Regions from separate parts of the Arthrobacter sulfonylureivorans genome, predicted to be linked through region 4. Evidence: predicted binding sites of a transcription regulator. Region 4 holds the regulator's gene; each other region holds the start of a gene.
What was found. Region 4 encodes LexA, which represses DNA repair genes until DNA is damaged. Its sites were predicted from a motif close to TCGAACANNTGTTCGA; they were not measured.
Positions count from the first base shown of each region.

Region 1: the regulator LexA is predicted to act here: its motif matches at 5,406-5,421, upstream of MNQ99_RS01135 (HNH endonuclease signature motif containing protein).
Region 2: the regulator LexA is predicted to act here: its motif matches at 1,495-1,510, upstream of ruvA (Holliday junction branch migration protein RuvA).
Region 3: the regulator LexA is predicted to act here: its motif matches at 5,367-5,382, upstream of MNQ99_RS04935 (HNH endonuclease signature motif containing protein).

Region 1 is NZ_CP093326.1:229,439-236,811, reverse strand. Features, by position in the region: gene MNQ99_RS01165 (helix-turn-helix transcriptional regulator) at 1-24, opposite strand, end outside; gene MNQ99_RS01160 (fumarylacetoacetate hydrolase family protein) at 63-887, opposite strand; gene MNQ99_RS01155 (response regulator) at 998-1,657, opposite strand; gene MNQ99_RS01150 (sensor histidine kinase) at 1,654-3,090, opposite strand; gene MNQ99_RS01145 (ABC transporter permease) at 3,266-4,366, shown strand; gene MNQ99_RS01140 (ABC transporter ATP-binding protein) at 4,465-5,184, shown strand; gene MNQ99_RS01135 (HNH endonuclease signature motif containing protein) at 5,469-7,274, shown strand.
Region 2 is NZ_CP093326.1:2,107,033-2,114,405, forward strand. Features, by position in the region: gene pdxT (pyridoxal 5'-phosphate synthase glutaminase subunit PdxT) at 1-68, shown strand, start outside; gene MNQ99_RS09855 (YebC/PmpR family DNA-binding transcriptional regulator) at 71-826, shown strand; gene ruvC (crossover junction endodeoxyribonuclease RuvC) at 862-1,413, shown strand; gene ruvA (Holliday junction branch migration protein RuvA) at 1,584-2,219, shown strand; gene ruvB (Holliday junction branch migration DNA helicase RuvB) at 2,248-3,306, shown strand; gene yajC (preprotein translocase subunit YajC) at 3,447-3,893, shown strand; gene secD (protein translocase subunit SecD) at 4,006-5,733, shown strand; gene secF (protein translocase subunit SecF) at 5,733-6,725, shown strand; gene MNQ99_RS09890 (RelA/SpoT family protein) at 7,033-7,373, shown strand, end outside.
Region 3 is NZ_CP093326.1:1,007,559-1,014,931, forward strand. Features, by position in the region: gene MNQ99_RS04905 (DUF2797 domain-containing protein) at 1-635, shown strand, start outside; gene MNQ99_RS04910 (hypothetical protein) at 717-971, shown strand; gene MNQ99_RS04915 (FAS1-like dehydratase domain-containing protein) at 1,004-1,465, shown strand; gene MNQ99_RS04920 (MaoC family dehydratase) at 1,462-1,890, shown strand; gene MNQ99_RS04925 (UDP-N-acetylmuramate dehydrogenase) at 1,926-3,005, shown strand; gene MNQ99_RS04930 (hypothetical protein) at 3,065-3,568, opposite strand; gene MNQ99_RS04935 (HNH endonuclease signature motif containing protein) at 3,606-5,336, opposite strand; gene asd (aspartate-semialdehyde dehydrogenase) at 5,721-6,878, opposite strand; gene MNQ99_RS04945 (dihydrofolate reductase) at 7,052-7,373, opposite strand, start outside.
Region 4 is NZ_CP093326.1:2,689,216-2,696,588, forward strand. Features, by position in the region: gene MNQ99_RS12450 (histidinol-phosphate transaminase) at 1-651, opposite strand, end outside; gene MNQ99_RS12455 (LysM peptidoglycan-binding domain-containing protein) at 724-1,077, opposite strand; gene lexA (transcriptional repressor LexA) at 1,379-2,128, shown strand; gene MNQ99_RS12465 (ATP-dependent DNA helicase) at 2,199-4,238, opposite strand; gene hflX (GTPase HflX) at 4,231-5,772, opposite strand; gene MNQ99_RS12475 (class I SAM-dependent methyltransferase) at 6,201-6,812, shown strand; gene dapF (diaminopimelate epimerase) at 6,823-7,373, opposite strand, start outside.

The DNA of each region.
Region 1 (7,373 bases), 1.5 Mb from region 4:
CCCGTACAGCCGGGTTTGTGTCACGCCTTGATCCTAAGCTGCGGGTCCGGCAAATGCGACGTTTAGCCTTTCACTTCCGGCACGCAGTGGTTGCGCAGCTCGCCGATCCCCTCGATCCGGGTGACCATCTGTGCGCCGGCGGGGATCCACTCCCGCGGTTTCCGCGCCAGTCCCACCCCCGCGGGGGTCCCGGTGGCCAGCAGATCGCCGGGCTCCAGGGTCATGAACTCGCTGACGTAGGACACCAGCTTGGCGCAAGAGAAAATCAGGTCCGAGGTGTTGCCCGACTGCTTGGTGACCCCGTCCAGCTCGCATTCCACCGCCAGCCCGGCCTCCGGATCCAGCTCATCCGCCGTGACGACGACGGGGCCCACCGGAGTCATCCGGTCCCAGTTCTTGCCCTGGAACCACTCCGAGGTGCGGCCCTGCCAGTCGCGGACCGAGACGTCGTTCATCACCGTGTAGCCGGCGATCGCCGCGCGGGCGACGGCCTCGTCGGCCTGCCGGACCCGGGAACCGATCACCACGGTCAGCTCGGCCTCCCAGTCGATCTTTGTGCTGGCCGCGGGCAACACCACATCGTCGGTCGGACCGACGAGCGCGTTGGCGTACTTGGTGAAGATGGTGGGGTACTTCGGGACTTCCTGGCCCACTTCTTCGGCATGAGCGTAGTAGTTCAGGCCCGCGCACAGGATCTTGCCGGGGCGCAGGATCGGCATTTCCAGCTCCGCGTGCTGGGGCGCCGGGCCCGGTTCGCCGGAAAGGGTGCGCCAGTCATCGCGCTGCAGCAGCTCGCCCACGTCCTTGGCCGGCAGGTAGACCGTGGTGTCCCCGTCCTGCCGGAACGCCTGCGTGGTCCCGTTCCGCCGTACTGTTCCCAGACGCATCTGTACCTCCTCGCGGCAGCCGTGCGCCGCCGTCGTTAGCTGTTGGCGGCCATGGAAGCCGCCCCTTTGCACGATATACGCTGGCGCCACCGCCAGCCGGAAGATTGCGCTCAGGGGGTCCTGATGATGCGCCGTTTGACCGCCTCGGCAATCGCGGCCGTCCGGTTCTCCACGCCCAGCTTCGCGTAGATGTGGACCAGGTGGGTCTTGACCGTTGCCTCGGAGATGTACAGCTGCCGGGCGATGGCACGGTTGCCCATCCCGGTGGCCAGCAGCTCCAGCAGTTCCACCTCGCGTGCGCTCAGGGCAGGCTGGGGACTGCGGATCCGGCCCATCAGGCGGGCGGCGACTTCCGGCGCCAGCGCGGTGCGGCCCGCCGCGGCGGCCAGCACCGCCTCGCGGATCTGTTCCGGCGGGGCATCCTTGAGCATGTAGCCGCTGGCACCGGCCTCCACCGCCGCCAGGATGTCCGCGTCGGTGTCATAGGTGGTCAGGATCAGCACCGGCGGCGCCGATTTCCCCTCGGCGGCGCGCCCGGTGATCTTGGCCGTGGCGGTCACGCCGTCCATCCCGGCTCCCATCTGCAGGTCCATCAGGACCAGATCCACCGGTTCGCGCAAGCCGTCCAGCCGGTCCAGTTCGCGCAGGGCGGCCGCGCCGTCCGACGCCTCGGCGGCTACCGCGATGCCGTCGAAGTCCGTCAGCATGGCGCGCAGGCCGGCGCGGACCACCGGATGGTCATCCACCAGCAGGATCCTGATCCCGTTCACGGCCGTTCCCGTCCGGCATCGGACAACGGCAGGCGGACGGCCACCACGGTGCCCTCCCCGGGCGCCGATTCAACCGCCATCGTGCCGCCCAGCGCGGCGGCCCGCTCGGCCAGCGAGCGCAGCCCGAACCCGGTGCCGTCCTCCCGCGGACCGGCGGCCGAGGGATCGAAGCCAGCGCCGTCGTCGTAAATGTCCACGGTGACCTCGCCCTCCAAGAAGCCCAACGTGACGACGGCGGTGCTGGCCCCCGCGTGTTCCACCACGTTGGCCAGGCTCGCCTGGCAGGCCCGCAGCAGCAGCACCTCGCAGGCCGGCGGCAGTGGGAACGGTCCGCCGTCCAGCACGAAGCGGCAGCGCAACGGGCGGCCGGACGCGGCGGCCTGGCTTTCCGTCGCCTCGCACAGCCGCTGCAGGCTGGACACCAGCGCACTGGTACCGCCGGGCTGTGCGCCGAGCTGAGCGTCGAGCTGGGCGCCGGGCTGGGGGTCGAGTTGAGCGCCGGGCTGCGCGTCGAGCTGGGGTGAGGACAGGCCGCGGACAAACCGCCGGGCCTCCGCCAGGTTGTCGGCCGCGGTGGACTGCACCAGCCGGATCCGTTCCGCCGCGGTGTCCCGCTGCCCGGCGTCCAGCGCGCCGGCGGCGCCACGGGACAGCAGCACAATGCTGGAAAGGCCCTGGGCCAACGTGTCGTGGATTTCGCTGGCCAGCCGGCCGCGCTCGGCCAGCACACCGGCTTCGTGCTGGGACCTGGCCAGCTCCGCTCGGGTCCGCCGCAGCTCCGCGAGGGCCAGTCGCTGGTTCCGCGCGTCCAGGTACAGCGCCCGATAGGCCATCCCCATGAACACGGCGAACACCGCCCCGACTACCGGTCCGATCAGCATGGCCGCCTCCAGCCTGCCGGCGTGCCACCACTGGGAGGCGATCACCAGGCCGGTGAGGACGGCGACGGCGACCACAGCGTGTCCGGTGCGCAAGATGTGCAGATGGAGGAAAAACAGCGGGAAGGCCAGCCAGACGAAGTTTCCGCTCAGCAGCACCAGGCAGGTCCACAGCAGCGTGACCAGGGCCAGCCACCACGGGGCATAACGCTGGAGGTCCTGACCGGTTCCGGCGGCACTGCGGCGTTTCTCCCAGACCGTCCCGGCCACGTACACCACCGCCAGCAGGGCCCCCAGGGCGGCGGCCAGATAACTGGCTGGACTGGCCGGATCCGCGGCCAGCGTCGCGGCGATCGCGATGGCAAGCAGGCCGGCAAAGCCGACGTGCAGGCCCACGCGCAGGATCCTGAGCACCAGTTGGCCGGCAGGAGCGGCTTCCTCTCGCATCGCCTCCGCCGGCGATGCCTCCGCCGGGGATGCCTCCGCTGCTCCGGTCCGGCCGTTCCCGTTCCGCGGTGCACCGGTTCGGTCTTGCGGACGGGGCTGGGCAGGCATGGTCCTCAGCGTACCGAGGTTCAATACCGCGGGCATCAACCGATCGGTTGACCGGCAGATCAACCTTCGGCTGGGCGCAGATCAACCACCAACCGGATGCGCGCGCACGCCCTGCGCGGGACGCTGGAACCAGCCCGTAAACCGGGGCACTCAAGCAATGAAAGTAGGACCAATCGTGTTCCTGGCACTTCGGGATATCCGGTTCGCAAAGGGCCGCTTCCTCCTCATGGGTACCGTGGTGGCCCTGATTACGTTGCTGCTGGTGATGCTGTCCGGGCTCACCGCCGGGCTGGGAAACCAATCCGTGTCCGCCATCCGGCAGCTCGGCTCCGACGCCAACGCCGTCGTCTTCGGCTCGGCCGCGGGCAATAGCCCCGCCGCTTCGTTCACGGAGTCCCAGATCAACCAGGAGCAGTTGCACGCCTGGCAGCAAGCGCCCGGCGTGGAACGTGCGGAGGCCTTCGGCGTGAGCCAGAGCCGGTTGAGTGCAACCGGCAGCACCAATGTGGCAGTTTTCGGCGTCGTACCCGGCGGTGCGCTGGCGCCCGCACCCGTGACCGACACTTCCCTGGTGCTGAGCCGGACAGCAGCCGAGGACCTGGGCGTGCACGTGGGCGACACAGTCCAACTGGCCGGACGGGATCTGGAGGTCTCCAACGTGGTCGACGACCAGTGGTACTCCCACACGCCGGTGGTGTGGACATCGCTGGCCAAGTGGCAGCAGGTCAGCCACATCAACGACGCCGGGGCCGCCGACGGCCCGATCGCCACCGCTATTGCCGCTCAGCTGTCCGACGGCGATCCGTCCGGAGAAGCCGCGACTGCCGCCAATGAGACCGCCGGCACCACCACCACCTCGGTCGCCGGCGCCTTCCAGGCCTTGGGCTCTTACAAGAGCGAAAACGGGTCGCTGATGCTGATGCAGGGCTTCCTCTACGGCATTTCCGCGCTGGTCATCGTGGCCTTCCTGACTGTCTGGACTATTCAGCGCACGCGCGACATCGCCGTACTCAAAGCCATGGGCGGTTCGGACGCCTACCTGCTCCGCGACGCGTTGACGCAGGCCTTGGTGGTCCTGGCCTGCGGCGCAGCTGCCGGCGGCGGCGCCGGGATCCTTGGCGGGGTCTTCGCTTCCCAGGCCGCGCCGTTCCTGCTGACCCCGGCCAGCACCCTGCTGCCCATCGCCGGAATCGTGATCCTGGGCATGGCCGGTGCCGTGCTGGCGGTCCGCCGGGTGACACGGGTGGACCCGTTGACGGCACTCGGCGGCAGCTGACACCCTTCCCGGCCCTTATTCTGGCGCTCCGCACTGCAACGCCACGCACCGCCTCCGCGGCTTTCGCACCCGCACCCACTCCTCGAAGGAACACCCCCATGACACACGCACTCAGTCTTCTCAACGTCATCCTCGACTACCCTGACGGCGACGGCACCACCAAGGCACTGGACCGGGTGGACCTGAAGGTTCCGGCCGGTACCCTGACGTCCCTGGCAGGTCCGTCCGGTTCCGGGAAGTCCTCCCTCCTCGCGGTCGCCGCCACGCTCATCCGCCCCACCGCCGGCGTCGTGCTGGTGGACGGCGTGGATGCTACGGCCTTGAGCCTGAAGGAGTCGGCCGAACTACGCCGGCAGAAGGTGGGGATTGTCTTCCAACAGCCCAACCTGCTGGCCTCGCTGACGGCCCTGGAACAACTCCAGATCGGAGCCCATCTGCGCGGCGAGAAACCGCGTGACGCCCGCTCCCGCGGCTTGGAGCTCTTGGACATCGTGGGACTTATCGATGCAGCCCACCGCCGCCCGCACCAGCTCTCGGGCGGGCAGCGCCAGCGGGTCAACATCGCGCGGGCGCTGATGGGCAGCCCGCGGGTACTGCTGGTCGATGAGCCGACGGCGGCGCTTGACCATGAGCGCTCCGAGGCTGTTGTGCGGTTGCTGGTCCAGGTCACCCGGGAATTCGACGTCGCCACCGTCATGGTCACCCACGAGACCGAATTCATTCCGCTCACCGATGCCGTCGCCACCATGCGCGACGGCCGGCTCTCGGCACCGCGGAGCACCGCAACCGCCGACGCTCCGCCGGGGGTACGCCGCTAATTGGACCAATCTTTGGTTAGCTGGTCGCCCTTTCTTTGGAGTGCAAGCCACAACGGTCCCTCGGAACGACCCACCATGTCGTTCTTTTTCCTGACGGCGGCATGCGTCCACTAGAGCCTCTCGGGCACGGCGCCGTGGGCACAGCGCGACGTTCGGCTGATCGTGGCCTCAGTTGCGGCCCGTGCCACTATCCCTACACATTGGACCGTTTCGATGGTGGGTCGAATATGTGTGCGAATAAAATTGTGGTATGGCGCTTGCACCGTTGGACCGCACCGGGGGGGATGGAGGATTCCCTCGCCGAGGTGCGCGCCCTGCTGCAGGATATCGCCCACTGCTTCACCGCGGAGTCCGGATCGTTGAGCACCCGCGAGCTGGCCAACACTGTAGCGGCGGTCGAGGACGTTTCGAAGACGGTGGAATTCCTGCAGGCCGCCGGCGCGCACGCGGTGGAGCGGGCAGACATCGCCGCGAACGGGGAAACCTCAGCCAGCACCGGTGCACTTGCAGGATCACCTGACGCCTCCGGCGCGGCGGGGTGGGCCAACCCGGCCGCGGCCATCGCCGCCTCCGGAACCGAGGCAGGCGACCCCGGCGGTGTTGACGCCGCGGTACCCGACGGCGCGGGTCCGCAACACCGGCAGCGCCGGCGCAAGACCGAGTTCCGCAACAACGCGGAGTATCTGCGCTCCCGGCTGGGGATCAGCATCGTCGAAGCACGGCGCCGGCTGCGGGTCGGAAGAGTAATCACCGCGCCGGTCCGGTTTGACGGCGAACCCGGCGCTCCGGCACTGCCGGCCCTGGCGGAGGCGATGGCGGCCGGGGAGCTCAGCGGGAACGCTGCCGTCCTTGTCACCGACTCGATCGCCCGGGCCCGCCACGCCGCCGACCCGGGGACCCTGGAAGCGATGGAGTCCTCGCTGGTCCGGCAGGCCGCCGAGGGCGACGCCGACACGCTAGCGATGGTCGCGAAGACCTGGGAAACAGCCGTCGACCAGGACGGCGCCGAGCCCTCGGAGGATGAACTGCGGTCCCGGCAGGGGATGTTCTACCGCGGCCGCCGACGGGGCCTGCACCAGTTCGTCATCAACACCACCGACGACCAGTACGAACTCCTCGCCACCATGATGAACAGTGCCGCGAACCCGCGCATCCGCTCCGACGCGATCGAAACCGCCGCGAACAGCCGGACCGAAGCCGCCCCTGCCGGACCGAACCGCAACGGCACAGGCCCCACCGGAACCACGGACGCCGCCACGGCCGGCACCGGCGCGGCAGATCCCGCAACTGAGGGCACTCGGATCGGCGAGGGAGTCGGGCCCGGTAGCGGCGAGAGTGAAGCGGACGATGATCGCAACACAGAAACCACGGATGCCGGCGCATTAGGCACCGACGACGCCGGAGCAAACGGGACCGGCATGCCCGACGCGGAAGACTGCACGGATTCGGAACACAGCCACGGCGACGTGGATCCGGCGGTGGTTGCCGGAATGGACGGCTTCACCAGGGCACAGAAGCTGCTGGCCGGCCTGATCGGTGCCTGCCGGATCGCCCTGAACGTGGACAAGCTCCCGGACTCTGGCGGGCACCGCACCCAAGTGATCGTCACTGCCGGCTATGAACAACTGGCCGGCTTGCTCTCGGGCGGCGGCAGCGCGGTGTTCAACGGGTCCCTGTCGGCCAAGACAGTGCGCCGAATGGCCTGCGACGCCGAAATCATCCCGGCGATTCTCGGGTCCAAGGGCGAGGTCCTGGACCTGGGCCGGTCGCAACGGTTCTTCAGCCGGGCCATCCGCAAGGCGCTGCTCCTACGGGATAAGGGCTGTGCCTTCCCTGGGTGCAGCATGCCCGCGTTCTGGACCGAAGCGCACCACATCGTGCCCTGGTGGGCCGGCGGCCGCACGGACATCAACAACGGGGTCTGCCTCTGCAGCCTGCACCACGACCTGATCGAGCAAGGCAACTGGGAAATCAACGTCATTGACGGAATCCCGTGGTTCACCCCGCCCGACTACATCGACCCCCACCGAAGACCACTGCGAAACACGTACTGGCAAACCCACGTCCCGCCCCGGGGGCTGGCAGGCTAGCAAAAACTTGCCGTCCGATTGCGCTGACCAGTGGCACGATTCCCCCTCATGCCAGTCCGAACATCCCTACCGACTCGCCGTGACGGTGGCGCCGCGCCC
Region 2 (7,373 bases), 580 kb from region 4:
ACCCGGAAGTTACGGGGGAGCGCCGGATCCACGAACTATTCATCCGCATCGTCAGAGGAGAAGCGTAGGAATGGCCGGACACTCCAAGTGGGCCACGACCAAGCACAAGAAGGCAGTCATCGATGCCCGACGTGCCAAGTCGTTCGCCAAACTGATCAAGAACATTGAAGTTGCAGCCCGCAACGGCGGTGCCGACGTGTCGGGCAACCCGGCTCTGGAACTGGCCGTCCAGAAGGCCAAGAAGACGTCGGTGCCCAACGACAACATCGATCGCGCCGTCAAGCGCGGCGCCGGCCTCACCGGCGAGACCATCGACTACACCGAGATCATCTACGAAGCCCGTGGCCCGCAGGGCTCCGCCGTACTGATCGAGTGCCTCACGGACAACAAGAACCGTGCCGCTTCCGAGGTCCGCCTGGCCATCACCCGCAACGGTGGCACCGTGGCAGACCCCGGGTCGGTCTCCTACATGTTCGCCCGCAAGGGCGTGGTCTCCCTGCCCAAAAACGAGCTCACGGAGGACGACCTCCTGATGGCGGTGCTGGATGCCGGCGCGGAGGAAGTCAAGGAACACGGCGAGAACTTCGAGGTCCACTCCGACCCCACCGACCTGCGCGCCGTGGTGGCCGGCTTGGAAGAAGCCGGTATCGAGTACGAAACGGATGAAATCGAGTTCGTCTCCTCAATGGCCGTAGAGCTCGACGCCGACGCCGCGCGGAAGTTCCTGAAGCTGGTCGACGCCCTAGAGGATCTGGACGACGTGCAGAACGTCTACTCCAACACCGATATCGGCCAGGACGTCCTCGCTGAACTCGAGAACGACTGACACCGGTCAGCGGGTCGGCAACCGCCTTGCGGGTGCTGGGCGTGGACCCCGGCCTGACCCGGTGCGGCCTGGGCGTGGTCGACGTCGAGCCGAACCGCCGCTCCACCCTGGTGGAAGTGGGCGTCGTCGGGACCACTCCGGACATGCCGCTGGAACTGCGCCTGCTGAAGATCGCCGAGACCATCGACGAATGGCTTGATGCCCACGCACCGGACGTGCTCGCCGTCGAACGCGTCTTCAGCCAGACCAATGTCAGCACTGTGATGGGCACGGCGCAGGCCTCCGGTGTGGTGATGACTGCAGCAGCGCGGCGGGGGATCGCCGTCGCGCTGCACACGCCCACCGAGGTGAAAGCCGCGGTCACCGGCAACGGCCAAGCGGACAAGGCAGCCGTGACCAAAATGGTGACCCGGATTCTCCGGCTGGACACCCCGCCGCGTCCGGCCGATGCCGCGGATGCGTTGGCGTTGGCGATCACTCACGCGTGGCGCGGCGGTGCGGCGAAGCCGGCCGCGGGCGGCGGCATGACGGCTGCCCAGAAGCTCTGGGCGGAAGCCGAAGCAAAGGCCAAGCGCAACCACCGCTGAGCTGCCCCGGAACGGCCCGGCGCGAAGGGTGCCAAGGGGTGTGGCGGTTGCCGGTAATGTCGGCGCCGCCACGTAAGCTATTCGTAAATATGTTCGGACAATCCCTCCCGTGCTCCGGTCCGGGAGGCGGACTCCGGGCAGCAGCCAGTGCCGGAATTGGGAGTTGGATCATGATTAGCTCGTTGCGCGGCGTCGTCGCCCATGTGGGGTTGAACTCGGCCGTGATCGACGTCAACGGATTCGGCATGCTCGTCCAGGCGACGCCGCAGACCCTTGGCACGCTGTTCATCGGGCGGGAAGCCCAACTGGCCACCACCATGATTGTGCGCGAAGACTCCATGACTCTGTACGGGTTCGAGGATGCGGCGCAGCGCGAAGTCTTCGAAACCCTCATCTCGGTCAGCGGCGTCGGTCCGAGGCTGGGCCTGGCGGCACTGTCGGTGCACTCGCCCGAAGCCCTGCGGATCGCCGCTGCCGACGGCGACAACAAGGCGTTCAGCAAGGTGCCCGGCATTGGGCCGAAGCTCGCCGGCAGGATCGTGCTGGAACTGGCCGGAAAGCTGGTGCCTACCGGCGAGGTGGCTCCGCAGCAGGCGGCCGGCTGGAAAGGCCAGGTGCAGCAGGCCCTTTCCGGCCTGGGCTGGTCGGACAAGGACGCCGCGGCGGCCGTGGACACCACCGCCGACGAGAATCCGGAGGCAGCTGCGGCCGGGCATGTGGGCGACTTGCTGAGGCTGACGCTGCGGCGGCTGGGCCAGGACGGTGCCCGGACCGGCTCGGCCCGGCGCACCGCGGGAGTGAAGTAGCGTGCCCGAGGATGCCGGGGAGAGCCGGCTGGTCTCCACCGCGTCGGAGGCCGAAGAGCGGGCCGTCGAATCGGCGCTGCGGCCCAAGAACCTGGATGATTTCGTCGGCCAGGCGAGAGTCCGGCAGCAGCTGTCGCTGGTGCTGGAAGCCTCCCGGATCCGCGAGCGGACGGCCGACCATGTCCTGCTGTCCGGTCCGCCCGGGCTGGGCAAGACCACGCTGGCCATGATCATCGCCGCGGAAATGAACGCGCCGCTCCGGATCAGCTCCGGTCCGGCGATCCAGCACGCGGGTGATTTGGCGGCGATTCTGTCCTCGTTGACCGAAGGGGAAATCCTCTTCCTCGATGAGATCCACCGGATGTCGCGTCCGGCGGAGGAAATGCTGTACATAGCCATGGAAGACTTCCGGGTGGACATCGTGGTGGGCAAGGGGGCAGGCGCTACGGCCATCCCGCTTGATCTGCCGCCGTTCACGCTCGTCGGAGCCACCACGCGGGCCGGACTGCTCCCGGGTCCGCTGCGCGACCGGTTCGGGTTCACCGGGCACTTGGAGTTCTACGCTGTCGAAGAGTTGGAACTGGTGCTTCGCCGCTCGGCGATGCTTCTGGACCTCAAGGTGAGTTCCGCAGGGTTTGCCGAGATCGCCGGCCGCTCCCGCGGCACGCCCCGCATCGCCAACCGTTTGCTCCGCCGGGTCCGGGACTGGGCCTTGGTGCACAAGATTGACGAAATTGATTCCAGTGCCGCAGCGGCTGCACTGGACATGTACGAGGTCGACGAGCGTGGCCTGGACCGGCTGGACCGTTCGGTGCTGACGGCACTGATCACCAAGTTCGGTGGCGGGCCGGTTGGACTGTCCACGCTGGCCATTGCTGTCGGTGAGGAAACCGAGACGGTGGAGACCGTAGCCGAACCGTATTTGGTCCGGGAAGGGCTGCTGGGCCGGACGCCCCGCGGGCGGATCGCCACTGCCGCCGCCTGGCAGCATCTGGGGCTGGCGGTGCCGGACCATCTGGCCGCAGGGCAGGCCGGTGACCTGCTCGCGGAACTGCTGGAGCCGGACACGGATTTCGCCGATAACTGAAGTGGCCGTGTAAGCGCCGTCACCGCGTAGAATGGTAGGAACGTGCGGAGTGCCCCGTTCCGTGAGGAACCCGGCAGGCTGCGTATACGGTCCGGAATCTCCTGCCGGTCCGCCCCAGACTTCTAGGACGGAAATTTCCTGTGTTCGTAAATCTCTTCGCTGCTACCAATACCCAGCAGCAGTCCGGCGGTGGCATCGATGTGATGACCATCGGCCTGTTCGCTGTTTTTGCGCTGCTGATCTTCTTCATGTTCCGCAAGCAGAAGAAGGTCCAGGCCCAGATGCGCGAAAAGACTGAGCGTCTCAAGGAACAGATGGTTCCCGGCACCGAGGTCATGACCCAGTTCGGTCTCTTTGGCACCGTCGTTTCCGTCGACGCCGACAACAACAAGGTGGTCCTCGAGCTGTCTCCTGGCAACACGGCCACGGTGCACACGCAGGCAGTGAACGAAGTGGTGACCCCGGAGACCCCCGAGGTGCCGGACGATGCCTCCTCGCTGACCGCTGAGCGGGCCGACCGGTCGGAGGAAACCGCCGAGGAGACCCTGAAGCGCCTCAATGAAGAGCAGAACAAAGACACCAAGTAGGCCAGCGACGGCTTAGCCGCATCGGCGTGCAGTGGCGGGGCATGCCCCCGCCACTTCGCCGTGTACCGGCCGGTTCCGCCGGCCGCCTGAGTCGATGAGAGAAAGATCTTCCATGGCACGAACCGGTTCCACCAGCATTGCTCGGCGGACACTTATTTGGCTCGGCGTGCTGCTTGCCGCCGGTACCGTCATCCTCGGCAGTGGTGTCTTCACCAACCAAGCGAGCTGGGCGCCAAAGCTGGCGCTCGACCTTGAGGGCGGCACCCAGATGATCCTGGCCCCGAAGGTCCAGGGCGCCGGAGGCGAGATCACCGGCGAGCAACTGAACCAGGCCGTGGAGATCATCCGCCAGCGCGTTGACGGCTCCGGTGTGGCAGAAGCGGAGATCACCACGCAGTCCGGCCGCAATGTGGTGGTCAGCCTGCCCGGCATTCCGGACCAGCGCACCCGCGAACTGATCCAGGCGTCAGCCGACATGGAATTCCGACCGGTCCTGACCTCAGCGTCGGGTGCGGCTGTTCCCGAAGCAGAGCGGACACCGGCGAAGGATATTCCGAAGCCGACGGCCAAGCCTGAGGACTTCAGCGACCCGAATTGGATCACGCCCGAGCTCTATCAGGAATTCGAGGCGCTCGAGTGCCTTGACCCGGCCGCTGCGGCAGACGAAACCCAGCCTGCTGACCCGGCCAAGCCGATGGTGGCCTGCGAACCGGATACCGGGATGAAGTACATTCTGGGCCCGGTGGAAGTACCTGGCACCGACATCTCCGATTCGAGCTTCGGCCAGACCCGCGGACAGCAGGGCCAGACCCTGAACCAGTGGGCAGTCAACATCGAGTTCAACGGCGAAGGCACCCGGACCTTTAAGGCCGTCACCGAACGGCTGTTCGGGCTCTCCGGTGCACGCAACCAGTTCGCTATTGTGCTGGACGGCAAGGTCATCTCAGCTCCGACGACCAACGCCGTCATCCCGGACGGCAAGCCGCAGATCACCGGCAACTTCACCGAAGAGTCCGCGCGCGGCCTTTCCGAACAGCTCAAGTACGGCGCGCTGCCGATCAGCTTCGAGATCCAAAGCGAGCAGCAGATTTCCGCGACACTCGGCGCCGACCAGTTGCGGATGGGCCTGATCGCCGGCGTCATTGGCTTGGTGCTGGTCGCAGGCTATTCAATCTTCCAGTACCGGGCGCTCGGCTTCGTCACGATCGCGTCGCTGGTGGTGGCGGGCCTGATCACCTATCTGGCGATTGCGATTTTGGGTTGGACCGAAAACTATAGGCTTTCGCTGGCCGGTGTCGCCGGCCTGATCGTGGCCATCGGCCAGACGGCCGACTCGTTCATCGTCTACTTCGAACGTATCCGCGATGAATTGCGTGAGGGCAGGGGCCTGGTGTCCGCGGTGGACAACGGCTGGAAACGTGCCCGGCAGACCGTGTTGGCCTCCAAGGCAGTGAACCTGCTGGCCGCCGTCGTGCTGTACTTCGTGGCCGTGGGCAACGTGCGAGGGTTCGCCTTTACGCTGGGCCTGACTGCGGTGGCCGACCTTCTGGTGGTCTTCCTCTTCACCCACCCGACCATGGTGCTGCTGGCAAAGACGAAGTTCTTCGGCGAGGGCCACCGGTTCTCCGGCCTGGATCCGCGCTTGCTGGGTGCGGTGCCGTTGTACCGAGGGGCTGGACGCGTCCGCCAGCCGGGCGAACGCACAGCGCCGGTCCGTGCCAAGAACACCGCGGCAGCTGCCGAAGCGGGCCGCCGCCAGACCATCGCCGAACGCCGTGCGGCCGAGAAGCAGCAGGCGACCAGCGGCGCAGGCCGCGGCGCCAACAAGGAGAGCAACTAATGGCCAACTTTGCTAAATGGGGTAACGACCTCTACACCGGCAAGCGCTCCTATGATTTTGTCGGCAAGTACAAGGTCTGGTTCGCCATCGCCGTCGTCGGCATTCTCCTGTCCATCGTGGTGCCGTTCGTCAAGGGCGGCTTTAACCTGGGCATCGATTTCCGCGGCGGTTCCGAGTTCACGGTGTCCAACGTTCAGAACACCGACGCCGGACCCGGCGAAGCTGCCGTGGCCAAGGTTGCCGCGGAGGCCGACCCCCGGGTGACCAACATCGCGCCGGGCACCATGCGGATCCAGACCGAGCGGCTGGACGACGAACAGACGCTGCAACTGCGCGATGGGCTGGTTGGCGCCTATGGCGTGCAAGCCAACGAAGTGACCTCCTCGTACGTCGGTCCCACCTGGGGCGCAGACGTGACCCGACAGGCGCTCTGGGGCCTGGTGGTGTTCGTTGTGCTGGCGGCCTTCATGATGGCGCTGTACTTCCGGACCTGGAAGATGTCCATCTCCGCGCTCAGCGGGCTGGTGGTGGTGCTGCTGCTGACCGCCGGCATCTACTCGCTCAGCGATTTTGAGGTAACGCCGTCGGCGATTATCGGCTTCCTGACCATTCTGGGGTACTCGCTCTACGACACCGTGGTGGTCTTCGACAAGATCCGTGAGAACACGAAGGACTTGGACAAGTCCACCAGGCGGACGTTCGCGGAGGAGGTCAACCTCGCCGTGAACCAGACCCTGGTCCGGTCCATCAACACCTCCGTGGTGGCGGTCCTGCCGGTTGCCGCCATTCTGTTCATCGGCGCGTTCGTCTTGGGTGCCGGAACGCTGAAGGACCTGTCGCTGGCGCTGTTCATCGGCATCATCATCGGCGCCGCCACCACCATCTTCATCGCCGCGCCAATGTACGCGCGGATCCGGGCGAAGGAACCGGCGCTGGTCAAGCAGGCCCAGCGGGTGGAAGAACGACGCCGCAACGAGGCCGTCACCGTCTGACCCGGCTCTGCCGCGGTCGCCGTCTGGCGCCGCTCCGAGTGCCGGGTAGCACCAGCGGGCATAGACTGGACGTTGCGGAACAACGTTGAGTGGGTGCTTCGGCTGGCGGGCGGAATAATCGGCGCCAGCGGTAGTGCCAGGACAAGTCGGAAGGCGGGCAGGATTGGCCGAGAACCTCAGGTCGACAGAGCAGGCCAGTGATAGCGGCGCGAAGCCGGATCCTGGTTCTGCTATGGTGCCTGCGGCCAAGGATGCTCCGGCTACTGCACCGGTCCGACATGCGTTCCCCGGCCGCCGGGAACGCACCATGTCCCGGCTGGCCCGGTTGGCCGGCAGGGGCGGATCCGGCTATTCGCCGATCCTCGAGCCGCTGTTGCGCACCGTGCGGGCGAACAATCCGCGCGAGGACTTCGATCTGATCCAGCGGGCCTTCGTGGTGGCCGAGCGCAGCCACCGCGGCCAGAAGCGCAAGAGTGGCGATCCGTACATCACGCACCCGGTGGCCGTGGCCACCATCCTGGCCGAACTCGGTATGACCGGGACGACGCTGGCCGCTGCGCTGCTCCACGACACCGTCGAGGACACGGAATATACCCTCGACACTCTGAAGAAAGAGTTCGGCCCAGAGGTCGCAATGCTGGTGGACGG
Region 3 (7,373 bases), 1.7 Mb from region 4:
ATGACAGCCATCGCAGTGGCCGGGCGCCTGAGGGGTTATTGCTGTATCTCGCGCAGCCGCACTGGCTCTACGTGGCGACGTTCGCCAACGGTGCCAGCAAGGTGGGGACGGCAGCCAACATACGGAAGTCGCTGCGGTTGGCCGAGCAAGGCGCCGTGGTCGCCCGCTACGTTGCCAAGACGCGTGACGGGCGGGTCGTCCGGGTGCTGGAGGACATGGTTTCGGGAGCTACAGAACTGACCCAAGCAGTGCGTAGCGCCGCCAAGTATGCCGGGCTCCTGACCCCGCTGCCTGCGGCCGATCTGGAGCGGATCAATGCGGGCCACGCTGCTACTGTCCGCAACTTGCTGCCTGCCGCTCAACTAGAGGGCTTCGACGTCGTCGATGACCTGTGGCAGTTACCGGAGCTGGCGGCGCCGGTGCTCGCGGATGGCATCAGGAGGAGCTACCCGAGCACCTTTGATTCAGGAGACCACGGGCTCACCGTGCAAGGCATTCTGGGCAGCGTCGCGGCGGCGCAGCTGACGGAGGGTGGCCCGCACTTCCTAGCGGACCTCGGGAGACTGAAGGGCCGCCGGATCGCACTGGGGGACTTCGTCTCAGAGCTGCCCGCCATGCAGGAGCAACTGTTCTAGCGAACCAGCGGGACCGGAACCGAAGCAAAGCAACCCGCTCCGCGGTTCGGCCGGCAGCGGCGCGGCCGGTAACCTTGAAGTATGAATCCTTGGGACCTCGGCTCGCCGCTGTACCGCAAGCTGGTGATCTCTGCCATGGCACTCATCGGCGTCGGGATCCTGCTGTCTGTCATAGGCGCCTCGGCCAGCATCCAATGGCTGATCTGGGCAGCGATTGCGGTCATTGCCACGGGACTGCTGACCCATCTGGCAGGGCTGCTGGTCCGATTCCGCGACGCCCGGGCCCGGCAAGCGGCCGCAAATCCGCGCAGCACCCCTCAGGCCAAGCGACGTTAGTTCATCCCCGCCCACTCCACCGAAGGAGATCCATGTCCGAGCAAGCCGGGGTCAACCCCGACCTCGCCGGCCGCGTGTACCCGGCCGGCGCTGCCTACACTGTGGGCCGCGAGAAAATCAGGGAGTTCGCCTCGGCGGTGAAAGCCACACATCCCGCGCACTTCGACGTTGAAGCCGCGCGCGCACTCGGCTATGCAGATTTGGTGGCACCGCCGACGTTCGCCATCATCGTGGCCCAACGCGCAGATGCTCAGCTGATCGAGGATTCAGACTCCGGTATCGATTTCTCCCGCGTCGTCCACGCCGACCAGCGGTTTGTGCACCACCGTCCGATCGTCGCCGGCGACGAACTCGTGGCCGAACTCCACGTCGATCAGGTCCGCGCCATGGGCGGCGGGGCCATGATCACCACCCGCGCCGAGATCAGCACCGTGGCCGGCGAGAGAACGGCCACCACCACGTCGTCGATCTTGGTGAGAGGGGAAGGCCAGTGAGCGTCGAACTGAACGAGCTGACCGTTGGACAGGACATCGGCTCCCGAGCCATTGAGGTCTCCCGCGCGGATTTGGTCAGGTACGCCGGCGCCTCGGGCGACTTCAATCCGATCCACTGGAACGGGCGCTTCGCCGAGCAGGTGGGACTTCCCGGCGTCATCGCACATGGCATGTTCACGATGGGGGCTGCCGTGCAATTGGTGACGGACTGGATCGGTAACCCGGCCGCCGTCGTCGACTACCAGACTCGGTTCACCAAGCCAGTCCTCGTGGAGGACGTTGACGGCCCGGGTGCGAGCATCGAAGTCAGCGGTGCCATCGGCGCCATCGATGCAGACAACGGGACGGCGCGAGTCGACCTGACGGTGACTGCTGCGGGTGTGAAGGTACTGGTCAAAGCCCAGGCGGTCGTCAAGGTTTGGTGACTCGCCCTGAACCCGGCGGGGGAGAGTCCAGCATCGTGACAGAAACGCTTCTTGCTCCGCTGACAACGCTCGGCGTGGGCGGCGTGGCCCGGCGTTACGTCGAGGCCGGCTCCGAGTCCGAGATTGTCGATGCGGTCAGGGCCGCCGACGGTTACGGCGACGACCTCCTGATCGTCGGCGGCGGGTCCAACCTCGTGATTTCCGACGGCGGCTACCCCGGCACCGTCATCCGTGTCGCCAACACCGGCTACACCGTCGACGAACAAGACGGCGCCGTGGCGCTCACGGTTCAAGCAGGTCAGCCGTGGGACGACCTCGTTGCCTTGACCGTCACCAGCGGCTGGGCCGGGCTGGAGGCGCTCTCCGGTATTCCGGGGCTCACGGGTGCCACACCGGTGCAGAACGTCGGCGCCTACGGATCCGACGTCTCGCAGACCATCACCCGGGTCCGAACATGGGACAGGAACACTGGTTCGATTCGGGAATTCGACAACAGCGACCTCGCGTTTGGCTACCGGGACTCGGTCTTGAAACGGAGCACCGTCAACGGTTCGCCACGCTTCGTGGTGCTGGAAGTTGAGTTCCGGCTGACGGCGGGGCGGCAGAGCCTTCCGATCCGTTACGCCGAATTGGCCCGGGTGTTGGAAGCCGAGGTCGGTGGAACAGCCAAGGCCTCCGACGTTCGACGTGAAGTACTCCGGCTCCGCGCGTCCAAGGGGATGGTCCACGATCCTGACGACAGGGACACATTCAGCACGGGATCATTCTTCACCAACCCCATCGTCGATCCCGCAACGGCGGAAAGACTTCCCGCGAACGCACCGCGGTGGCCGGCCGGCGACAAGATCAAGCTGAGCGCTGCCTGGCTCATCGACAATGCAGGCTTCTCCAAGGGCTTCGGTCTCGAGGGCACATCAAACGGCGACCTCAACGGGCACGACTTGGCCGGCGGCCGCGCGTCGCTGTCGACCAAGCACACACTGGCAATCACCAACCGTGGTGAAGCCAGCGCAGAAGACGTACTGGCGATCGCCCGTGCCGTACGGGATGGAGTTGACAGTGCCTTTGGTATTCGGCTTCAGCCCGAGCCCCTGTTGATCGGCTGCAGCCTCTGACAGCGGAAACAGGCGATAACAGGGGCGGGGGATAGCCCTTCCTCCCTTGGCACTGTGCCCTACGGCAGATCTTCGCGGGTGATCGGGGCATCGGCCGGTTGGAGCAGACGATCCGGTCCCTTGTGGGCCCTTGGACGGACGGCCAGTTCATCATGTCGGATCATGAATTGGATGATGCTGGGCCGCAGCGCACGGAGATTGACCGAGCCGCTGCTGCATAGCCAGCAGACCAAGCGGTAGCTGTGATTCACCTGAACCAGTCGGTCAGTACCGTGGTCAAACAGCCACTCCGGCGATAAGAAATCGTGCATTGGCGGCAGGAGAAAGTCTGCTGGCAAAAGCCTGGCGAACGTGTCCTTCGGCTCGAAGCACCGTTCAATCTCCAGCATCAACCACCACTCCTCTGAGATGTAGTCAGGGCCGCAGGCTTCGATACAGCTCCGTAAATGCGCCTCCAGCCGGAGCGAACGATCTTCCCGAATCGGGCGGGACTGACGTTGCTGTGCGAAGAACTCCCGGAGAATATCATCGACGGTCGGCTGAGGCTGGTTGCGCCTGCTCACTATCGGTCCCCTTCCTGCTCGGTTTCGAATCTGTCTTTCAGAAGGGTGGTGGCGTTTCTTCGCATGGTTCGCCATCCTCTCCGTCAGCGGACCGTTCTGCTGCGCTTTTGTCCTGGTTCGTTGTGTTGCTGGCCCGGTCCTCTGCTGTGGGGTAGGTGATTGCCCAGCCTTCGTCGGGGGTGGTGGTGTGGGTGTGTCCGGAGCGGGTGGTGAAGTGCAGGGTGCCGTCGTTGTCCTGGGTGACGGTGCCGCCGCCGTGGTGTTTGGTTTTGTGGCCGGGTTTGCAGTGGGCGCTGAGGTTCTCGGGCACTGTTTTGCCGCCGTCTTCCCAGGCGATGGTGTGGTCGATGTCGCATTGGTCGGCGGGGACGGTGCAGCCGAATTCGCGGCAGTGCCGGTCGCGTAGCCGGATGAGGCGTTTGAGCCATTCGGGCGGGATCCGCAGGTCTTTGGCGGCGGCGATGGCTTGGCCGTAGTCGTCGGTGAGCACGAGGAGCCAGGAGGTGGCCAGCGCGGTGAGGTTGCGGGTCATTTCGGGCGGGATGAGGCCGTAGCCGGTGAGTTCGCCGGGGTCTTCGGCCAGCCCGAGCAGGGTTTCCAAGGTCGTGGTGACTGCGACGGAGGCGGTGGCATTCGCGCCGCCGCAGGTGCAGTGGCCCTGGTCGGTGGCCCCGTTGCCGGTCGCCGCGTCCGCGGCTTCCCCGGTGGTCGTCGCTGCGGCGGCGGTGCCGCTGCCAGGGGTTGTGGTGGCGGGTTGGTAGGCGTGGTCGGGGTAGCGCAGGAGCATGTCGGTGAAGACGTCGGCGCGGAGCTGGCCGAGGGTGCGGGTCTCGTCGGCGGTCTGCAGTTTCCGGGCGTGGGCCTGCATCAGGTTGTAGGCGAGCAGGGCTTTGTCCGCCGAGGTGCGGATGAACAGTTCGGCCATGCCGTCGTCCTGCGGGAGGTATTGGACGGTGCGCCGTTCCATCGCGGCCCGGTGCCGGGTCTCGAGGGGTACGGGGTGCAGCCGGTCGCGGGCGGTGCGGGCGCGGGCGTGGACGGATTCGAGGGTGATGGTCCCGGCGCCGGGCAGGACCGTGTTCTCGAACTCGGCCAGGGTCTCCGGTGGGAGGTCGGCGCCTTTGCGGGCGATCGCCGCGGCGCGGGGCAGGTCGATGTCGCCGTGGTCGAGGGCGGTGAGGGTGGCGGGCAGGTGGGTGGCGATCTGGTGCGCGTCGGCCAGTTCCGCGGCCGCCTGTTTGCGGGGCAGGGCGAGGATGGGGGCGAGTTCCTGGGCCGCGTGCCGGCTGATGCCGTCCGGTGCCCCGGCATCGGGGCCGGTGGCCGGCCGGAGCACGGCCATCCGGTGCATGGCGCGGGTGCGGCGGGACTGGGTCCAGGCCTCGTGTTTGCGGACGGCTTTGAGGTATTCGAGTGCGGACCAGTCGTCCAGGGTATCGGGGTCGGTGCCGGCGAGCAGTCCGGCCAGTTCCGCCGGTTCCAACTCCCGCCAGTCCTCCTCCCACAACTCCCGGCAGGAAGAATCGTTTACCACTGGCGAGTTGTTCGATGGTGCGCTGCCCCCGGGTGTGGCAGCATTCGCGGCACCCTCAGCGGCGGCTTCTTCCGCCGGGCTGACGTCTGTGCCTGGACCTGTGTCGGTGTCTGAGTGGTCGCCAGTACCCGGGGCCGCGGCGGCGTCATGGGAGCCTGCGACATCGTCTGGCATGGCGGCGTGGCCGGAGGGATCCTCCGGCTCCTGTGCCTCGTCCAACGGTTCCGCCGCCATACTTCAACGCTACGCAGCGCAAGCTCCGGGTAGAACGGGTGTTCGACGTATGTGCACAAACGCCAGGGGACACGGCCCTGTGTAGGACAAGACGGGTGGCGGAGGCGGGAAGCGGCCTGTGGAGGGCAAATCCGGCTTGTAGAAGAGGAGGCAGACCTGGAAGGACAGGGGCAGTCCGGTGAGGGAGCAGACAACGGCCGCCGATGATCCAAGCAAGGGGCGATGGCAGGAGCAGGCGGGGCTAACGGCGGAGCCGCCGTCTCGCTCGGTAACGCGTGCACGGCGGTCCGAGGGACTTAACAGCAGGAGCCCGCCCCGCGAAGGGGCGGACTCCATGAGCGTTAGGCCACCGGCAATGCTGGCTGCCTAACGGGGCTGGCTTCCTTAAAGGTTGCCGGTGGCGATCCGCAGCATGCGGCGCAGCGGCTCGGCAGCGCCCCACAGGAGCTGGTCGCCGACGGTGAAGGCGCTGATGTACTCTGGGCCCATTTCCAGCTTGCGGATGCGGCCAACCGGGATCTCCAGGGTGCCACTGGCCGCCACGGGGGTGAGGTGCTCCATGGTGGCTTCCTTGGTGTTCGGCACCACGCGGGACCACTCGTTGTCGGCGTCGATGATCCGCTCGATTTCGGCCACCGGGAGGTCTTCGGTGAGTTTCAGGGTCAGTGCCTGCGAGTGGGACCGCATGGCGCCGATGCGCACGCACAGACCGTCGAAGGGGATGCGCTGGTCATCGCTGAGCCCCAGAATCTTGTTCGTCTCGGCCGGCGCTTTCCACTCTTCCTTGGATTGTCCGTTGCCCAGGTCCTTGTCGATCCACGGGATCACCGAACCGGCCAGCGGCACGCCGAACTGGGAGGAATCCAGCTCGGGATTGCGCTGCTGTGCCAAGATTTTGCGGTCGATTTCCAGGATGGCAGAGGCAGGGTCTGCGAGCTCGGCGGATACTGCGGCGTTGAGCGAACCGAACTGGTTCAGCAGTTCGCGCATGTGCCGGGCACCGCCGCCGGAGGCTGCCTGATAGGTCATGGAGGTTCCCCACTCCACCAGGCCGTTCTTGAACAGCCCGCCCAGCCCCATGAGCATGCAGGAAACGGTGCAGTTGCCGCCGATGAATTCCTTGACGCCGCGCGCCAGGCCGGCGTCGATCACGTCCCGGTTTACCGGGTCCAGCACGATGATGGAGCTGTCCTGCATCCGCAGCGTGGAAGCGGCGTCGATCCAGAGGCCGTCCCAGCCGGCATCGCGCAACTTGGGGTAGACCTCGGAGGTGTAGTCCCCGCCCTGCGCGGTGACGATGATCGGCAGCTTGGCCAGCGTCTCGACGTCGTACGCGTCCTGCAGTTTGCCTGCGTCGCCCGCGGCAGCACCAGCGAAGGCCGGGGCGTCGCCGCCGGCGTTCGACGTGGAGAAAAAGACGGGGTTGATCAGGTCGAAGTCGCCTTCATCCTGCATGCGTTGCATCAGGACGGAGCCGACCATGCCGCGCCAACCGATCAGGCCGACGGACTGTGTAGAGGAAGTGGCTGCGGGTGAAGTCATGCCATCTAGTTTACGGGCAGGGTCAATTTGGCTGCGGTGAGTTACGTGCCTCTCCGAGCACATCTAGGGGACGTGTACGACGGCGGGGCTCCCCTTGGCTGCCTCCGTGCAGCGTTGGTGCGGCCCGGCGGCGCCGAGGTCCTATGCTTTCTGCTCTTGCAGCGAGGCCCGGGCTATTGCACCCGGCTGTCCTCCCCGCGGACCCAGAGCGAGATGCGGTAGCGGGTGCCGTTGGCTGCGGTGCTCCAGCCCTCGGTGGGGGAGACGCCGTCGAGCTTCCAACCCGGGCCCAGCTGCGGGGCGTAGGTGTCGCCGTCGGTCTCCATGTCGATGACGGTGACCGAGGCCGCGTTGGAATGCTGTGTGGTGAGGTTGAAGATCTCGCCGCCGCCAAGGACCCAGATTTCGTCGCCGCCCGGACTGGCTGCGGCCTCGGACATCGCGTCCTCCACGGAATCGACCACTACGGCGCCCTCGGCCACGAGCTGGTCGCGC
Region 4 (7,373 bases):
GGGCAGCAGCGTCAGCGCGCTCGGCGTGCCGGCGTGGGCGAATTCGGCGTAGGCCTCATCCACTATCACGATGGCGTTGGACGCCTCCCCCGCTTCGTAGGCGGCCTCGACAACGTCGAGCCCCAGTGCGGTGCCCGTCGGGTTGTTCGGGGAACACAGGACGACGACGTTGGCAGCGGCTTCTGCGACAGCAGCGGCAACCGCTTCCGGAGAGATCGTAAAGTCCGCTCCCCGCGGAACCGCAACATACTCGGTGTCCGTCCCGCTGGCCAACAGCGGGTACATGGAATACGTCGGGGGGAAGCTCAGCAGGGTCCGGCCCGGCCCGCCGAAGGCCTGAAGGATTTGCTGCAGCACTTCATTTGAACCGTTGGCGGCCCAGATGTTCTCTGCCGTGAGCCCGTGTTCCAGATAGCGGGACAGTGCCGTCCGAAGCTCGGTAAACTCGCGGTCCGGATACCGGTTCAAACCGGCCGCCGCCGCACTGACGGCCGAGACGATGGCTTGATGCACCGTCTCCGGCAATCCGTGGGTGTTTTCGTTGACATTCAGGAGGATGGGCACGTCCAACTGGGGGGCGCCATATGGTTCCAGGCCCCGGAGATTCCCCCGCAACGGCAGACGGTTCAGGCGTTCTAACTGCTCACTCACCGATCCAGCTTAAGCTTCGGCCCGCCCGGGGCAGGAATCGGGCGGGCCGAAGCGGCTCATATTACGGTTCCCTCAATGCGATGACGGCACGAGCAGCTGCTGGCCGGAATGGACGATGTCCCCATCCAGGCCGTTCAATTGCGCGATCTCGAAGATGACATCATGCGGGTTGCGGTCAGGGGCCGACAGCACTGCCACATCCCACAGCGTCTGGCCGCTGCCGACCGTGACAGTAACAGCTGGCCCCGGCCCCAGCCCCCCGGCAGCGGCCATCGCCGGTGCGGTGAAGAAGCCGACCAAGGTGAGCGCGACGGCCGCGGCAAGCATGAGCGGCAGGCCAATCAGCAGCAAACGGCCCCGGCGGGTGAGCCGGAGGGCGGAGTTGGCGCGGAGGTCTGCGGACTGCGGTGCGAGCTGGGCGGACATGGTGCCACCTTTCCGATTTTCGATCTATTTCGACTGGTTTCGATCATCGAACCACTGCATTCGAACGTATCTTCGAATGCATCTTCTACAGTTTTAGCACTGGTGATCGACTATTGTCGAGACTCAGTCGAACAAATGTTTGAAATTCCTCACCGCCTGGCCTAGCGTTGATGGCATGAGCGGCTGTGAATTGCAGTGCATCAGCCGCCACTGACAAAACAGTCGAGACAGCAATCCGAGTGCCGGTTCCGCATCAGCCAGACCCGGCACCTGGACCATCATGGGAAGACCGGGGCCGGATATGTCCGAAGAGACCACCACCACCGCCGGAGCGCGGCGACGAGGCCGCCCTGTCAAGGTCGGACGCAGCCTGACGCCGCGGCAGAAGAAGATCTTGGAAACGATCCAGCGCTCCGTCATTGCCCACGGGTATCCGCCGTCGATGCGCGAGATCGGTGACATTGTCGGCTTGGCCAGCTTGTCCAGCGTCACGCATCAGCTGTCTCAACTGGAGAAGATGGGCTACATCCGGCGGGACCCGAAGCGTCCCCGGGCAATGGAGATCCTCACCCCACTGACGCTTGAGCATGGCGGCGTGGAAATAGTGGGCGTGGACGAGCCGCAGCAGCTGCGCAGCTCTAGCGGCGTCGCGGTGTCCGAACTCACCACTTCATCCGATACGGCAATGGTGCCGTTGGTGGGGCGCATCGCCGCCGGCGGACCGATCCTGGCAGACCAGGCGGTCGAGGACGTCATGCCGCTTCCCCGGCAGCTGGTGGGGCACGGCGAATTGTTCATGCTGAAGGTGTCCGGCGATTCGATGATCGATGCTGCCATCTGCGACGGCGACTGGGTGGTGGTTCGGCAGCAGCACACCGCCGAGAACGGCGACATTGTTGCGGCACTGCTCGACGACGAGGCAACGGTGAAAACCTTCCGGCAGCGCGATGGGCACACCTGGCTGCTGCCGCAGAACACGCGCTATGAACCGATTCTGGGCGACCACGCAACCATCATGGGCAAAGTTGTCTCCGTGATGCGCGCGCTCTGACCCCTCCGTCACCGAACCTTCGGCCTGCTGTGGCCTGAACCGGCGGGACCCGGTCCCTGCCCCAGCCGGTTCAGGCTGCAGCAGCCGCCAGCCGCTCCAGAATCTGACGGGCGATGGCGCCGTCTTTCGTACTCCAAAACGGCGGCAGGGCACTGCGGAGGAAATTTCCATAGCGGGCGGTGGCCAGACGGGAATCCAACACGGCCACCACCCCCTTGTCATTGGAAGCACGAATCAAGCGGCCGGCGCCCTGGGCCAACCGCACCGCTGCGTGGGTGGCCGAGACCGTCATGAAACCATTGCCTCCGGTCTGGGCTACCGACCGGGTACGGGCGGTGGTCAACGGGTCGTCCGGCCGCGGGAACGGAATGCGGTCGATGACCACCAACCGGCAGGCCTCGCCCGGGACATCGACCCCCTGCCACAGCGTCATCGTGCCGAACAGGCAGGTGTCCGGTTCATCGGCGAATTGGCGAACCAGCGCCCCGATTGATGATTCGCCCTGGCACAGGATGGTCAGGTCGGTGCGCTTGCGCATTTCGGCGGCAGCTTCCTCTGCCGCGCGACGCGAGGAGAACAATCCGAGGGCACCGCCGCGTGAGGCCCTCAGCAGCTCCTCGAGTTCGTCGAGCTGCTCGCTGCTGGTGCCGCGGCCCGGCTTGGGCAGGTGCGATGCCACGTACAGCACGCCTTGGCGAGGGTAATCGAAGGGGCTGCCCACATCGGCGCTTGAGTACGCCGGAGCGCCGGCCCCCAACAATCCAAGCGAACCGGCAACAGCGTCAAAAGTTCCCCCCACCGACAACGTGGCGGAGGTTAGCACCACCGTATGTTCGTCGAACAGCCCCTCGCGCAGCCTGGAGGCAACAGACAACGGCGCGATGTTGAGCGTTGCCGGTTGGTCGTCACTGGCGATGTAGTCGCCGGTCTCGCCGTACGTGCTCGGGCGGGTCGCCCAAATGACCTCGCGGGAATCCGCCGCCGACAGCAGCCGTTCGGCCATCTCCAGCACCGCAGAAAGGCGGGAGCGGGCCATCTGCCTCCCGCCGTCAGCTGCCCCGGATCCCTCGGGCTTGGAATCTGATAGCGCCGCACGGGCCGCCTCCCGCAGCTGCACGAGTACCAACTCCTGCTCCTCGCGCAGGCCGGAGGCCAACAATCCGCTCGGCAGCGGCTCCAGCACATCCTCCAGGGCGCCGGCAGCCGAGTTGAGAGGCTCCACGCTGATCCCGGTGTGCTTGCGCGCGGTCGAAGCCGCGGTGCGGACCATGGCAGCCGACAGCTGCCCCGCCACAGCGCTGGTCACGCGGTCCTGCAATTCGTGGGCTTCGTCAATCACCACCACGTCGTAGTCCGGAAGCACTGCCACGCCCTCGAAGGCGTTGATGGCGAGCATGGCGTGGTTGGTGATCACGATGTCCGCCTCTGCCGCATGCCCGCGCGCCAGTTCACTGAAGCATTCGGCGGCGAGGGGACACTTTTGCGCGCCGAGGCATTCCATCGATCCCACGGAGACCTGGCGCCACGCGCGGTCGCTGACGCCGGGCACCAGTTCATCGCGATCGCCGGTCTCGGTCTCCTGCGCCCATTCGCGCAGGCGCACCACCTCCTTGCCCAGCGCCCCCGCGGCCCCGGTGGACGTCCCTCCGCCAGCAGGAGCCGGATGCGGGACGGCGTCCTCGCCGAGGCTGAAGAGCGCGGCAGGGGCGTCTTCGTCCGGAAAGCCGCCGGCCAGCTTATGCAGGCAGACGTAGTTGTTCCGCCCTTTGAGCAGCGCCACATCCAGCGGCCGGGGAAGCTCATCGGCGACGGCTTCCATCAGCCGCGGCAAGTCCCGCTTGACGATTTGCGATTGCAGGGCCAGCGTCGCGGTCGAGACGATGGCCGGCTTCTCACCCTCCAAGGCCTGCACCATCAGCGGGATCAGATAGGCCAACGACTTGCCGGTGCCGGTGCCCGCCTGGACCAGCAGGTGCTGGCGGCGATCGAAAGCCTCGGCTACTTTGGCAGCCATCTCGTGCTGGCCGGCGCGGTGTTGGCCGCCCATGCCCTGGACCGCGACATCGAGCAGTCGCAACGCCTCGCCGGCCGGTACCCGGGTGTCAGTCATGCCGCAGGAATCGTTCCAGCTCCGCTGCCAAGCCCTCACGAACCAGCACATCGAGCCGTGTGCCGTCTTCCCCGTGCTCCATGGCGAGGATTTCGGCGTCCTCGCTGTGCAAGCGGCTGATGACTTCGCCGTGGTCGTAGGGCACCAGCAGCCGCAGCTTCACGCTGGGCCGCGGGATGGTTTCGCTGATCAGTCGAAGCAGCGTGTCCATTCCCTGGCCGGTGCGTGCCGACACCACAACGTGGTTCGGTTCGCGCTGGCGCAGGCGTTCGACCACAAAGGGATCGGCAGCATCTGCCTTGTTCAGCACCACGATTTCAGGAATGTGCCGGGCATCCACCTCGGTGAGTACTTCGCGCACAGCGGCGATCTGGCCCTCCGGGTCGGGGTGTGAGACGTCCACCACGTGCAGGATCACATCGGCGTCGGCAACTTCCTCCAACGTTGAGCGAAAGGCTTCCACCAGTTGCGTAGGCAGCGAGCGGACGAAACCGACAGTGTCGGCGAGCGTGTAGCCAATGCCGTCGGGTGTTTCCGCGCGGCGCACGGTGGGGTCCAAGGTGGCAAAAAGCGCATTCTCGACCAGAACGCCGGCATCGGTCAGGCGGTTGAGCAGCGACGATTTTCCGGCGTTGGTGTAACCGGCGATGGCCACCGACGGAACGGCATTGCGGCGGCGGTTGGCACGTTTGGTATCGCGTGCCGGCTTCATGGCGGCGATTTCGCGGCGCAGCTTCGCCATCCGGGTCCGAATACGTCGGCGGTCCAGTTCGATCTTCGTCTCACCGGGTCCGCGCGAACCGATGCCGCCGCCGGCAGCTCCGACGCGGCCGCCGGCCTGGCGGGACATCGACTCGCCCCAACCGCGCAGGCGCGGCAGCAGATACTCCAACTGGGCCAGCTCAACCTGGGCCTTGCCTTCGCGGCTCTTGGCGTGCTGAGCGAAGATGTCCAGGATCAGCGCCGTGCGGTCAATGACCTTGACCTTCACGATGTCTTCCAGTCCGCGGCGCTGCGAAGGCGAGAGTTCGCCGTCGACAATGACCGTGTCAGCGCCGGTGGACATCACGATGTCCCGCAGTTCCTGCGCCTTTCCGGAACCGAGGAAGGTGCCCGGGTCCGGCTTCATCCGGCGCTGCACGATGCCGTCCAGCACCTCGGAGCCGGCGGTCTCCGCCAGCGCCGCCAGTTCCCGCAAGGAATTGTCCGCGTCGTCGGCCGTTCCTTCGGTCCAGAGACCGGCCAGGACCACGCGTTCCAAGCGCAGTTGCCGGTACTCGACCTCGGTGACGTCCTCCAGCTCGGTGGAGAGGCCTGCTACGCGGCGGAGGGCACGGCGTTCGGCCAAGTCCTGCTGGTCACCGTCGAATTCGGAATGCTCGGAGTCAAGTTCGGACAGGGCCTGCGCTCGGCCGCCGACTCCCGGCTTGCTTCGGGCCGCAGTGTCGCGGGCCAAGATACGGTCAATGACTGCCTGGATCTCATCCGGCGTCATTTCCGGTTCCGGCGACGGCTGGGGGCTGTTGGTGGTCATGCTCTCCTTCGAAATGTCCGTGGTCTTATCGTAGTCCTCCGGGATGCGTGCAGCAGAGCCCGAAGATGCGGTTTGTGGATGATCGGCCAAAAGTCCTCCTGGGAAGGGCCCCGTCGGTGCGGGGCAGAAAATGCGTGGCAGCTGGCGCCTGCTGGTGCGGCCGGCATCACCCGGCACCGGGGACCTGAAACAACCGGTACAAGCGGCTGCGGAGGTGGAGCGTTCCACAAGAGTTTCGGGAACGGTGATTGCCCGGCGGCCGGGGAGAATGGATTCTCGACCAACGGCACGCGCTGTGCCGCATGGAACGGGACAGCATGGTGGCGGCGCAATCATTACTTCTTCATGCGGTAAACGCTATCAGAGCCGACGCAGCTTAGGTGCGCCTTGATACCGATTCCGCTGAACGCGCACTAATCTGGCCGATTATGGGAACAGAGCACTACTTCAGCCCGCAACCAGGCAAACCCGAGGTTCGCCGCACCCTGGAGGTCGAACTGGACGGCCGCCCGCGGCAGCTGCAGACGGCCGGCGGAATCTTCAGTCCGGACGGCGTCGACAAGGGCACAGCGGTGCTACTGGCCGAGGTTCCGCCGCCGGCTCCGGCCGGCAACCTGCTGGACATCGGCTGCGGGTGGGGCCCGATTGCCCTGACCATGGGCCTGAAATCCCCCGGAGCCACGGTGTGGGCCGTCGACGTCAACGAGCGCAGCATCGCCCTGACCAACGACAACGCCGCGTCGTTGGGTCTGGACAATGTCCGTGCCTGCCTGCCGGAAGAAGTCGATCCGTCGCTGCAGTTCGAAACCATCTGGTCCAACCCGCCGATCCGGATCGGCAAGAGCGAACTCCACGAACTGTTGTTGCTCTGGCTGCCCAGGCTCGCGCCGGGAGGCACTGCCTGGCTGGTGGTCCAGAAGAATCTGGGCTCGGACTCGCTGCAGCGCTGGCTTTCGGGCGAACTGCCGCCGGACTACTCCATCAGCCGTGAAAGCACGGCCAAGGCCTTCCGCGTGCTCTGCGTCCAGCGCGCCGGCTGAGCCGCTTCCGTCAGGCCACGATGCCGCGGAACACCAGCACGGCGGGGCCGCTCAGCTCCACATGTTCGCGCCCGTCCGCCGCCGGGAGAAACCGTACGCGGACTGTCCCACCGGGGACTCCGACCTGCCAGTCGTCGGGAGCCCCGTCACCGGCCCAGTAGCGGATGGCAGCTGCGGCGGCGCAGGCACCTGTTCCGCAGGACTGGGTCTCCCCCACGCCGCGCTCGTGCACGCGCATGCTGATATGCCCTGCTCCGTCGGCGACGAGGGGTTCTGCCGGCACCACAAATTCCACGTTGGTTCCGTTCGCGGGCACCGGATCCACCGCGGGTGCTGCGAACAATTCGGTGGCAGCAAGTTCTTCAAGTCCGGCGAGAGCCACGACGGTATGCGGATTACCCATGCTCACGGACAAGGCAGGCCGCGGCACCTCCAGGCCGCCGGCGCTGACGGTGGAGTCCATGGCCCCGGCCGCAGCCTCGGCGGGGAAGATGAATTCCCACGGCCCCATGTCCACGGCGTAGCCATTGGCTGACCGGCGGATGATCTTGACCCCCGCCC